DNA from 2 places in the Flavobacterium aquidurense genome. Region 1 is predicted to be linked to the other one. Evidence: riboswitches for the same ligand, from Rfam matches in the RefSeq annotation. Region 1 holds a riboswitch; the other holds the start of a gene.
What was found. Region 1 has a riboswitch for S-adenosylmethionine ahead of B0A67_RS16900 (alpha/beta fold hydrolase). Riboswitches for the same ligand answer to the same signal wherever they lie in the genome.
Positions count from the first base shown of each region.

Region 2: it holds a riboswitch for S-adenosylmethionine, as region 1 does, so the genes downstream of both, B0A67_RS21595 (SusC/RagA family TonB-linked outer membrane protein) here and B0A67_RS16900 (alpha/beta fold hydrolase) in region 1, are expected to answer to the same signal.

Region 1 is NZ_MUGR01000034.1:73,921-79,427, forward strand. It holds gene thrA (bifunctional aspartate kinase/homoserine dehydrogenase I) at 1-351, opposite strand, end outside; gene B0A67_RS16900 (alpha/beta fold hydrolase) at 353-1,342, opposite strand; SAM riboswitch class I at 1,414-1,522, opposite strand; gene B0A67_RS16905 (hypothetical protein) at 1,711-1,914, opposite strand; gene B0A67_RS16910 (homoserine dehydrogenase family protein) at 2,527-3,615, opposite strand; gene B0A67_RS16915 (O-acetylhomoserine aminocarboxypropyltransferase/cysteine synthase family protein) at 3,823-5,127, opposite strand; gene B0A67_RS16920 (hypothetical protein) at 5,188-5,385, opposite strand.
Region 2 is NZ_MUGR01000048.1:7,885-13,391, reverse strand. It holds gene B0A67_RS21600 (RagB/SusD family nutrient uptake outer membrane protein) at 1-235, opposite strand, end outside; gene B0A67_RS21595 (SusC/RagA family TonB-linked outer membrane protein) at 255-3,425, opposite strand; SAM riboswitch class I at 3,684-3,783, opposite strand; gene B0A67_RS21590 (BamA/TamA family outer membrane protein) at 4,438-5,507, shown strand, end outside.

The sequences.
Region 1 (5,507 bases):
TGAAAGCAATTCGCCTTTAGACAAAATCTGATCTTTGATTTTATTGCTGTAATCTCCAATTAAACTAACGCCTTCAAAAAGTTTCTCTAAAACATTAAATTCTTCAGATAAATCTACTTGTGGGTAATCAGATACCTGATAGGTTTTAAAATTCTCAAATAATGGTTTGTAATTTCCATTTTTAGCGGCAAGTTTCAAAATGTAATCCAATTCATCTGTTGCGTTTCCGCGAGCCGAAACAACAACAGCAATTTGCTCTCCCTGCTTTACTTTATCCGAAATGATTGAAACTACTTTGTTAAGTCCTTCTCCGTTTGATAACGATTTGCCTCCAAATTTTAATATTTTCATTTTATTTTTCTATTGTTTCTGCCTTAAAAATATCGGCAAGTAAATGATCTAATTGTTTGTACTCGATTAAAAAAGCGTCATGTCCGTGAACCGAATCTATTTCGCTGTAAAAAACATTGTCTTTAAACTTCTTTAATTCCTGAAAAGTTTCGCGATTTTCTTTTGGTGTAAAAAACAAATCAGAATTGATTCCGATAATATGAATCGCTGCATTTGTTCTGGACAATAACGTTTCGAAATTCTCACTATTTCTTGTAATATCTATGGTTTTAAGCAATTGGTTCATCAATTTATACGATGCCAATTGGTATCTCTTTTGCAATTTTTGGCCGTGATGTGCTAACCAGCTTTCTATATTAAAAATAGAGAGGTCATTATTGATCGTGCGTTGAAATTTTTCTTTGAATGATTCAGGAGAGCGGTAACACAACATCGCATGAATTCTGGCATCTTCTATAGGTTTTGAAGAATTGTTGAGAATTTGCTCTTGTAAATAACAATTCGCAATCATCCAGTCTGTCGATTTCCAGTCTGTTGCTATCGGAATTAAGTTTTGGGTAATGTTGGGCTCTAATGCGAGTATTTCCCAGGCAATTCCGCCGCCAACAGAGCCTCCGATGATGGTGTGTACTTGTGAAATATTGAAAGCTTCTAAACCTTTTATAAATATTCTGGCAATATCTCTTGTGGTAAAGTCCTGATAATTTTCTATTAAAAACGAATTATTCCCGTTACCAGGAACATCAAATGCCAATACGGTATATCTTTGGGTATCGATCGTTTTTTCGTCACCAATAAGGTCATTCCACCAGCCATTCTCACCCGTAACCTGAGCATTTCCGGTCAAAGCATGATTGACCAAAACGATAGGCGCGCTATACAGTGGTAAGCCAGAAAGGGTAAAACTTAATGGTAATGAAGGATATGATGCACCACTTTCTGTGATGAATTCCTGAATTATAATGGGACTTGGTATATTTTCCAATTTCAAATCTTTTTATTTTTGATTTGTATGTGGAAATATTAGAAAGAAAGTACTAGAGTGAAACTAGAAAATTCTTGTTGTTATCTTTCCACGTTTGGGCGTGGTAGAATGCAGCACCTTCTTCGATTTAACGAAGGGTTGCTAAGGATTCATCGGGTCTAATCCCTCGTCCTTTCTTTATAACATTTCAATACGTTTTTGAACTTAAAGGTGCAAATTAACTACTAATTTCTTAAACAAACAAATTTTATCGAAACTGATTGATCAATTTCTTAAATATAATTCAAACAAAAACTATTGTACGCAAAAAATTACCGAACATTTTGCCCAGTAAAATTAAGCAGGTATTCCCCTATTTTATGATACTTTTTGATTTAGATAAAAAGTGTTTCATTTTCTTTTGAGTACATCAAAAACAATAATGAGTTTGGCTCTTTTTTCTCTGCTGCCTTATCTGCTTCCGTGATTCCAAATCTAGGATGAACTAATTCATTTATTGGCGGCGGCGGATTGTTTCTTCTTGCTCTTAAGTTTTTCAATGTAGAAAAAGTCTTTGTTATGTAGTTTAATTTGCTCATGATATTTAAGTTTATGTTAGTTTGCGTTTTTTAATCTTTATTATTTGTTTAATTTTTTGTTATGGCAACCAAATGGAATAAAAAAACCCTTTTGGATTTGAATACCAAAAGGGTTTAAGTTTTATACAACTTATATATACTTTTAGTATCAACAGACGCGTACACAAATACGTGCGACATTAAACATCTTATTCATCTGTAGGGACTTATTCATCTGTGATTTACTTGCTATTTTAAAAAATTCCTGCATTTTTTTTATTTTATAAACTTCTCGAAACTATTGAATATTTTTACTTTATTCTTCTTTTCATTTAAATCAATAAGAAATAAAGTCATTCCACTTTTGTTCCAATCGACATAACTATTACTTAGAATTGCAAATCTACTTTTGGTAGTTTTGAGGTATTACAAATGTGCGAATATTTTTTCAATTACACAAGTGAAAATCAGCAAATTAATCTTAAAAAACGTTAAAAAACATCTTTTTATCGTTAAAAAACATCTTACAAATTTAAGATTTCAAAAAAACAATGTAAAAACTTACAAAAATATTACTAATGAATTTTCCTGTTTCATTATATCAAAGAACAACTAACTACTATTTGAAACCACTTACAGCCAAACTGCTTCTTTATTTTTAATTTTCTCAGCGACTTTCAGAATGTCAGTTATTATCCCTCTTGAAATAGCTTGTTTACATGCTGAAGCACTTTGAATCGCGATTGGAACATCTGCGTAAGATTGTGTATAAATTTCAAAAATGGTATCTGATCCTTTTAGCTGACCAATGGCTGACCAAACCGGTTCTGAAACTAATTTTACTTCTAAAGTATTTTTCTGTAAATCAAATTCACCTACATATCTCAGTACATGATTATCTGCCTGGGCTATTTTGGCAATTTTAAACGATTTATCGATCGCGTCTTTATTAAGAATTCCGTTTTTCTCCAGATGTTCTTCAGTAATAAGAGAATTAATTTTTATATCCGAAAAATCGAAATCTTTCCCTATCTCTCTCGTCAAAATCAATAGTTTTCTTGCTGTATCATTTCCGGATAAATCTTCTTTAAAAGTAGAGCGCATTAATCCGAGTAAACTTGCATCTTTTAAAAGAGAGGAGAAAGTAGCATCTTCAGTCGCGAATCTATTAAATACGTAACTCAGGTTATCTGAAAAAACGCCTCGTATTTTTGTTATTTTCTCGCCGGAATAGTACAAATCCCTTAAGGTCTGTAACACCGGAAAACCTGTATCTACTGATGTTTCGTATAAAAACTCTTTATCGTATTTTTTAAGATTTACCCTAATTTCTTTATACAAATCAATAGGCAATGTATTGGCTTTTTTATTTACCGCCACAATATTAAATCCGTTCTCGATGAGCGTATTATAATGATGAATTAACTCGTCACTTGCCGTTGCATCAACTGCGATCAAATTTTCAAATTCGTTTTCTTTGGCAAATTCAATAATATCCTGGACTTTAAACGGAACTGCCAATTCAAGAAAATTAGTTTCCCACGCATATCCTACGCCTTCTTTCTCGAAAAAAGCTACTGTTGAATTTGTAATTATTGGAAAGTGAAAGTCGACATTTTTACTTTCGAGAAAAAACTCCTGACTTTCTATAATTTGATTGATCAAAGTACTTCCGATATTCCCAATTCCAAAAAGGATGATATTTATTTTAAGCTTTGACATAATTTTTAATTTATTGGGGGTTAATTAAACCATATAAGTGATATAAGTAAACTTAAGAAAGAGCTGAAACTTTGCACACCGCTTAATATGAACTTATATCACTTATATGGTAAAAAAACTTTTATATTGATTAGTTTTTTATAAAAAATCACCTCTAGCAGAACTCACGCTACTAAAGGCAATTTTTCAAACAAAAAACAAAAAAACCTAATTTTTATTAATAGTGTATTGCGACTGAGTAACGCTTGCGAAAGCAGTCTGCAAATCAGCTATTAAATCCTCGATATCTTCAATTCCGACAGAAAGTCGGACTAAATCTTTTGAAACTCCTGTTTCTAATTGGTCCGCATCTGACAATTGTTGGTGCGTGGTACTTGCCGGATGAATAATTAATGATTTTGTATCACCAATATTGGCCAAAAGCGAGAACAATTTCGTTTGATCAACCACTTTTTTAGCGGCATCAAAACCACCTTTTAGTCCAAAAGTGATTACGCCACTTTGTCCTTTTGGTAAATATTGCTGGGCTAAATCATAATATTTATTGTTTTTAAGACCCGGATAATTTACCCAGACTACCTCATCTTGTTTTTCTAACCAGGAGGCCAGAGCCAAAGCATTTTCGCTATGCTTCTGGATTCGGATTGGTAAAGTTTCTAATCCCTGAATAATCTGAAAAGCATTGAAGGGGCTTAAAGCTGCACCAAAATCACGTAATCCCTCAATTCTGGCTTTTGCGATGAAAGCTGCATTTCCTAACGCTTCATGATATACTAATCCGTGATATCCTGCAGAAGGTTCTGTAAATTCAGGAAATTTTCCGTTTGACCAGTCAAATTTTCCGGCATCTATAATAACGCCTCCTAATGAAGTTCCGTTTCCTGAAATGTATTTGGTTAAGGAGTGAATTACGATATCTGCTCCATATTCAATTGGTCTCAATAAATAAGGTGTAGCAACTGTATTGTCTACAATAAAAGGCACTTTAAAGTTTTTGGCTTCTGCCGAAATTCCTTTCAGGTCTAATACATCTAATTTTGGATTTCCTAAAGATTCTACAAAAAAGGCTCTTGTATTTTCTTTAGCGGCTTTAGTAAAGTTTTCCGGTTGAGACGGATCTACAAACGTTGTCGTAATTCCTAAACGAGGTAAAGTTACATTTAGAAGATTATAAGTTCCTCCGTATAAGCTATTCGAAGCCACAATATGATCTCCGGCCTTTAGAAGTGTCAGTAAAGCTGTTGAAATTGCAGATGCTCCGGATGCTGTAACGACAGCTCCAATTCCACCTTCAAGTGCCGCAAGACGTTGTTCTAAAATATCGTTTGTTGGGTTGTTTAATCGCGTATAAATAAATCCGGTCTCGGCAAGACCAAATAAATTGGCTGCATGATCTGAATCATTAAAGACATAGGAGGATGTCTGATAAATTGGCACTGCTCTGGTTCCTGCATTTTTAGTAACATCGTGTCCTGCATGCAATGCGTTTGTTGCGAATTTTTGTGTGCTCATAATTTCTTAGTTTTTTAGGTATTGTTAATACTTATATATATTGTTATTTAAAAATAATTTTTAATTTGATTTAAACAAAAGATTTTCCGCTTCTTCTTCAAGATCATACATGTAAAACAGTAATGATTTCTGACCTTTTATATTCTGCTCTGCATTTATTCTTATAACTTCTCTTGTTATATCTTCTGATTTATTATTGTTTTTTTGAGAATCGTTTCTCAATAAATATTCTATTGCGATTGAATTTAATGTTTTCATAATTTAAAATTTAAAAGTGTTGAATTAAAAAAAGCCCTTTCGGATGGCTACCAAAAGGGCTTATAGTTCTAACTATAACAAAGATTTACTCTTTTACTTTTGGCAACAGGGATTTGGGATGC
Region 2 (5,507 bases), on a different contig from region 1:
GGTCCTGATACAACAGGAAACGTCCTCCGTATAAACTCGCGCCTTTAAAAGCTTTGTAGATTCCGTTTACCAAACCTTCGATTCTTGCCGGAGTTTTAAAAATATCCTTGTCAGAAACGGTGGTATCCGGTGCTATGTTCAGGTCTTCATTATTTTCACAAGAGGTAAATAACAATCCGGAGAGCAGCAAAACTGTTGCAACTGATTTTCTGTGTGATTTAAAATATGTTTTCATTGTGTTTGTTTATTAGTGATTAAAACCCGACGTTAAGACCAAATGTGAAAGTTCTTCCCTGACCTACAGAATTCTTCTCAACTCCCATAGAAGTGGTTGAAGCTCCGTTTGAAGAGGTTTCCGGATCTGATCCCGTATAAGACGTAATCAGGAAAAGATTGGTAGCCTGCGCATAGATCCTGATAGAGGATAATTGTGCTTTTGCCAAAATATTTCTTGGCAATGAAAAACCAACTGCCAATTGCTGCAATCGTAAAAAATCAGCTTTTTCTGCATTCTCAGAAATTGCAAAACCACTTGAACCATTCGAAATAACATCGTTATACACTAATTTCGGAATATCGGTTACCTGTCCCGGAGTTGTCCAGCGGCCTAAAACATCTGTTGAGTTATTGTAAAAACGCTGGTCCAGAAGGGTTCCTCTCGTATTATTCATCACTTTATTACCACCTGAATAGGTAAAACCAACAGTAAAATCGAAAGCTTTGTATTGAAATACATTTGTCAGACCTCCATACCAAACCGGCAATGCATTACCCAAAACCTGATAATCTGCTACTGTAATGGCGGCAGCTGTTGTTCCGTCTAAATATGTCCAGTTGCTTTGCCCTGAAGGAACTGCAGCACTGTATTGTACTTTTTCTCCGTTTTTGTTGATGAAGATTCTGCGTCCGTTGTCCGGATTTACACCTCCGCTTACTGCTCCGTAAAGACTTCCCGCAGAATAACCTACTCTGGTAATATTGTTGGCTTCTGTGGTTACCTGCGTATATCCAATAATGTCTGTGTTTCCTTCGGCAAGAGCTGTAACTTTATTTTTTACATGTGTATAATTGAAGGACGCTTTCCATTGAAAATTTTCAGTATTTGCGATTGTCGCAGTAAGTCCAAGTTCGATCCCCCGATTGTACATGGATCCCACGTTAGAAAGTATAGCATCTCCCGGAATTCCCTTTGAAGGCGATTGAGGAGTACTTAAAATCAATCCATTTACATTATTATTGAAATAATCTGCGGTAAATTGCAATCGGTCTTTAAAAAAGCCTGCCTCAAGGCCAATGTTGGTCTGATCGCTGGTTTCCCATCCCAGATTTTCGTTTCCTGCCTGAGAAATTGCCCAGGTAGATGCTGAACCATAAATAGATGCACCATAAAGATTTTGTGAAGCATACGCCGATGAAAGATTTCCGTTACCTACTCTTCCCCAGCTTCCTTTTAATTTTAGTGAACTGAAAGTATCTGTAATTCCGCTGTTTTTAAAAAACGATTCTTCGCTTACCAGCCATCCTGCAGAAATACCGCCAAAGTTTCCGTACTTATTGTTTAAACCTAAAGCTGAATTTCCATCTTTTCTGAAATTTCCTGTAATGAAATATTTCCCGCCATAATCATACGACAATCTGAAAAACGAAGAAAGAAAAAGTCTTTCAGACAAACTGTTTCCGGACGACCTGATGGTTCCCCATGTTCCCTGATAATATTCAAAGAAAGGGTCTGAAACATTCGTTTGATTGGCTCCCCATGAAGAGTTTTCATATTTCTGAACGTCATATCCTGCCAATGCTGCAATATGATGTTTAGCCCCAAAGCGCCTGTCGAAAGTAAAACTGTTTGTAAAATTGTAATTGTTTCTTAAAGCCGCAATATTAGTAGCAGAACCTCCTGTAGCAAATGCTGATGATCCAAGATTAGGGCTTAAATACGTGATATTTTCTGCTCTTAATCTGTCTATTCCGTAATTACTGTCGAATTTAAATCCGTCGAAAAAAGTAATCGTTGCATGAATATTTCCTACCATATGATCGTTTGAACTGGTATATTTACTGTTTTCAAACAATGCTCCGGGATGCCATAAGGTATTGGTAAACAAGTTATTTCCTGAACTTGCTGTTCCTGTAGAACTTAGATTATACGAACCATCGGGATTATAAGCTGCAACGTTTGGAGGCAATACCAACGCTAAACGTGCTGCACCAATCAATAATAAACCACTGCTGCTTAATGATCCCGTATTTTGTGCCTGATTGAAAGTATTGTTATACGAAAGATTTCCGCCTAGTTTTAACCAGCTGTTTACATCGTGATCGATATTAAACCTTGCTCCTTTTCTTTCGAACTCATTGTCTTTTGTAATTCCTTCCTGCTTAGAATAATTGGTAGAAAAGAAATACCTTGTTTTATCTGTTCCTCCTGAAATACTAAGGTTATGGTTTTGAGAAACAGCATCGCGATACACCTGATCTTTCCAGTTTGTATTGACACGGGAACCATCAGGATTCAATGACGGAAAGAAAAGCGCTGAGGCTACAGCAGGATTATTTTCGTTTCCGCTCAATATTTTGCTGTTCAATACGGCTTCATTTTTGATGTCTTCGTATTGTGTATTGTTTAAAAGATCTGGTAATCTGGTGGCTCTGGTAATTCCTACCCAGGCATCATAAGTTACTTTAGCCTTGCCGGCCTTTCCTTTTTTAGTGGTCACCAGAATCACACCACCGGCTGCACGTGAACCATAAATGGATGTAGAAGCAGCATCTTTTAAAATATCAATAGATTCAATATCTGACGGATTAATATCGGATAGCGGATTATTAGCTACTGAATTTGTTGTCGAAACATCACCGGAATTCACCGGAATTCCGTCAATAACAATTAAAGGAGATGTACTTAAAGAAATTGAATTTACTCCTCTGATTCTAATTACCGAAGGATCATTTAATACACCACTCGGCGTCGAAACATTTACCCCGGAAGCTTTTCCAATAAGTGCCTGCTCAAAACTTTGCACCGGAATATCCTTAATGGTTTTAGAAGTTATTCTTGCAGCTGATCCTGTAAATTCTTTTTTACTCTGGGTACCGTAACCTACTACCAGAACTTCTTTTAAAGCAGTGTTAGAAGGATTCAGCCGAATGTCGCTAAAGGATGAACCTGCTCTTTTATCGAGTGTTTCGTAACCAACATAATTGATCGAAACGGTATTGTCTTGTGGTGTTATCGAAAGAGAAAATTTTCCATTTCCGTCACTAATCGTCGATTTGCCGCTTTCGGTAGCAATGATGGTAACTCCGGGTAACGGTTCTCCCGTATCAGAACCTCTGACGGTACCACTTATTGTTCGGTCCTGTGCCTGTAACACACTGGGAAGTATGCTAAACAGAAAAATTAAGCTTAGTAAGATTTTTTTCATTTGGTTTTGGTTAATTAAAAATTGGACATATAAATTCCCGGACCACTATTAAAATGATCTATCATTGCATTGATAAAAAACAGGAAATTGGTTTAAGAAATGTTAACTGTAGCGCATTCGGAAAATCGGGAAATGATTTTCTTCTTCTGAAAACAGATTTTGTTGTTCCGGACTGGCGTGTAATATTAATTGCGTTTTCATTCTAAAAATAAATGACTTTAATAATAATGATCTTACTCAGATTTTCTAACGAAATCTTTCTTATCTGTCCACCGCAGCGGAAGGATTTAGCACCTTATTTGGCAACAGGTTGCTAAGACATCATCGGGCCTAATCCCTCAGTCTTTCTGGATAAGTTCACGTAGATTTTTTCTACCCTGCAAATATATATATAAATTCTATGTAATTAGTAGAGTTTAGGTTTGTTTTTTCGAAAAATGAGCAATAAGTTTAAAAATATACCTTGAGATATTGACTTAATCATAAAAATTTATCCTGACCAAAAACCAATTAAAACACACCAAATCAACACCTTAAATAACTAATAAATCTTTTTTCACCATTACTGCATATTTCCCCCTGCTCCTTCTGATTATTTTTATTTAATTTTAAAAAAACACATCCAAAGCAAAAAAAAGATTACAAAAAGACTATTGTATAACACAAATTACAATCGATGGTTTAGCATTTTTTAGTAATCAATGAAGTTTAAAAGTTCGGTAAACAGTAAAAAAAGCATGATCGTAAGTCTCACTTTTCTTTTTATGTACTTCTTCCCTTTTATTATATTAACAAAATTTTATTTACCTTTAAAGTATTCTAAAAGTCAAAAATATAATAATGTAAAATCGAGATTTGAATAAAATCTTGGTTTTTCTTTACTTTTTTTCTTAAACACGCCTAAAAAACTGCTGCAGCAAAACAAAGAGCAGCAATACTATCTGCCTTATAGAAATACATTCTGAGCACACATTGACTGGTTTATAATGAGTAACTTAAAAATAAATCCAAAATGCAGAAAATTGTACCTTTTATAATCCTATTCTTTTGCTGTTCCCTGGCATGGACCCAAACAAAATCGACGGACAGCAGTGCAACCGCAAAACCAAAGGTCAAGAATATTGATTTCAATGTAATGCCTTATCTTAATTACAACAGGACTCTTGAATTTATGTTTGGTGCAATCCCAATGATGATGTACAAGGTCAACAAAGCAGATACGATCTCGCCTAAATCTTTATCCGGTATTTCTGCGGTTTATAGTACTAATAAATCTTATTTTATTGCCTCATTCAACAAATGGTATTTGAAGGAAGACAGCTGGCGGGCACAACTTTTTATCGCAACAGGCAATCAGAATGCACAATTTTATGTAGATGATATCGACGTACCTGCTTTTTATGATTACGGAACCAAAGCATCGATGGTGAACTTTATCCTGCAACGCAAGGTTATAAAATCTTTATATGCCGGTATTGGCTACGCTTATGCGCATTATGACACAAAATATGAAGACGATATAGAACCTTCTTCTATAACTCACACCAATGGCTTGCAATTCAATTTAATGTATGATACGCGTGATGCTGTTTATTATCCGACTAAAGGTGATAAAATAAAACTGCGATGGCTTAATGATCCTAAATGGTTAGGAAATGATGTTACTGCCAATAAAATCCTATCCGAGTACAATACCTATTTTCCCATGCGTCACGGAACTGATGTACTCGCCGCCCGATTCTCCGGTAAATTCGGATTGGGTAATATTGCTTTTGAACAACAAGTGACGATTGGCAATGAAGACATCAGAGGCTATTCTGAAGGAAAATACCGTGGCGACGGACTAATGGCGCTGCAGGGGGAGTACCGTTACAACTTTAATAAAAGAATGGGATTGGTGGGTTTTGCCGGTGTAGCCACCATTTACGGCTCTGACACAGAAAGTTTCAACTGGGGTTTATATCCCGGAGCCGGTGTAGGTTATCGCTACAGGGCCTTCAAAACCGAGAAATTCAATATAGGACTGGATGCCGCTGTTGGTAAAGGAGACTGGGGACTTTATTTTAGAATTGGAGAGGCATT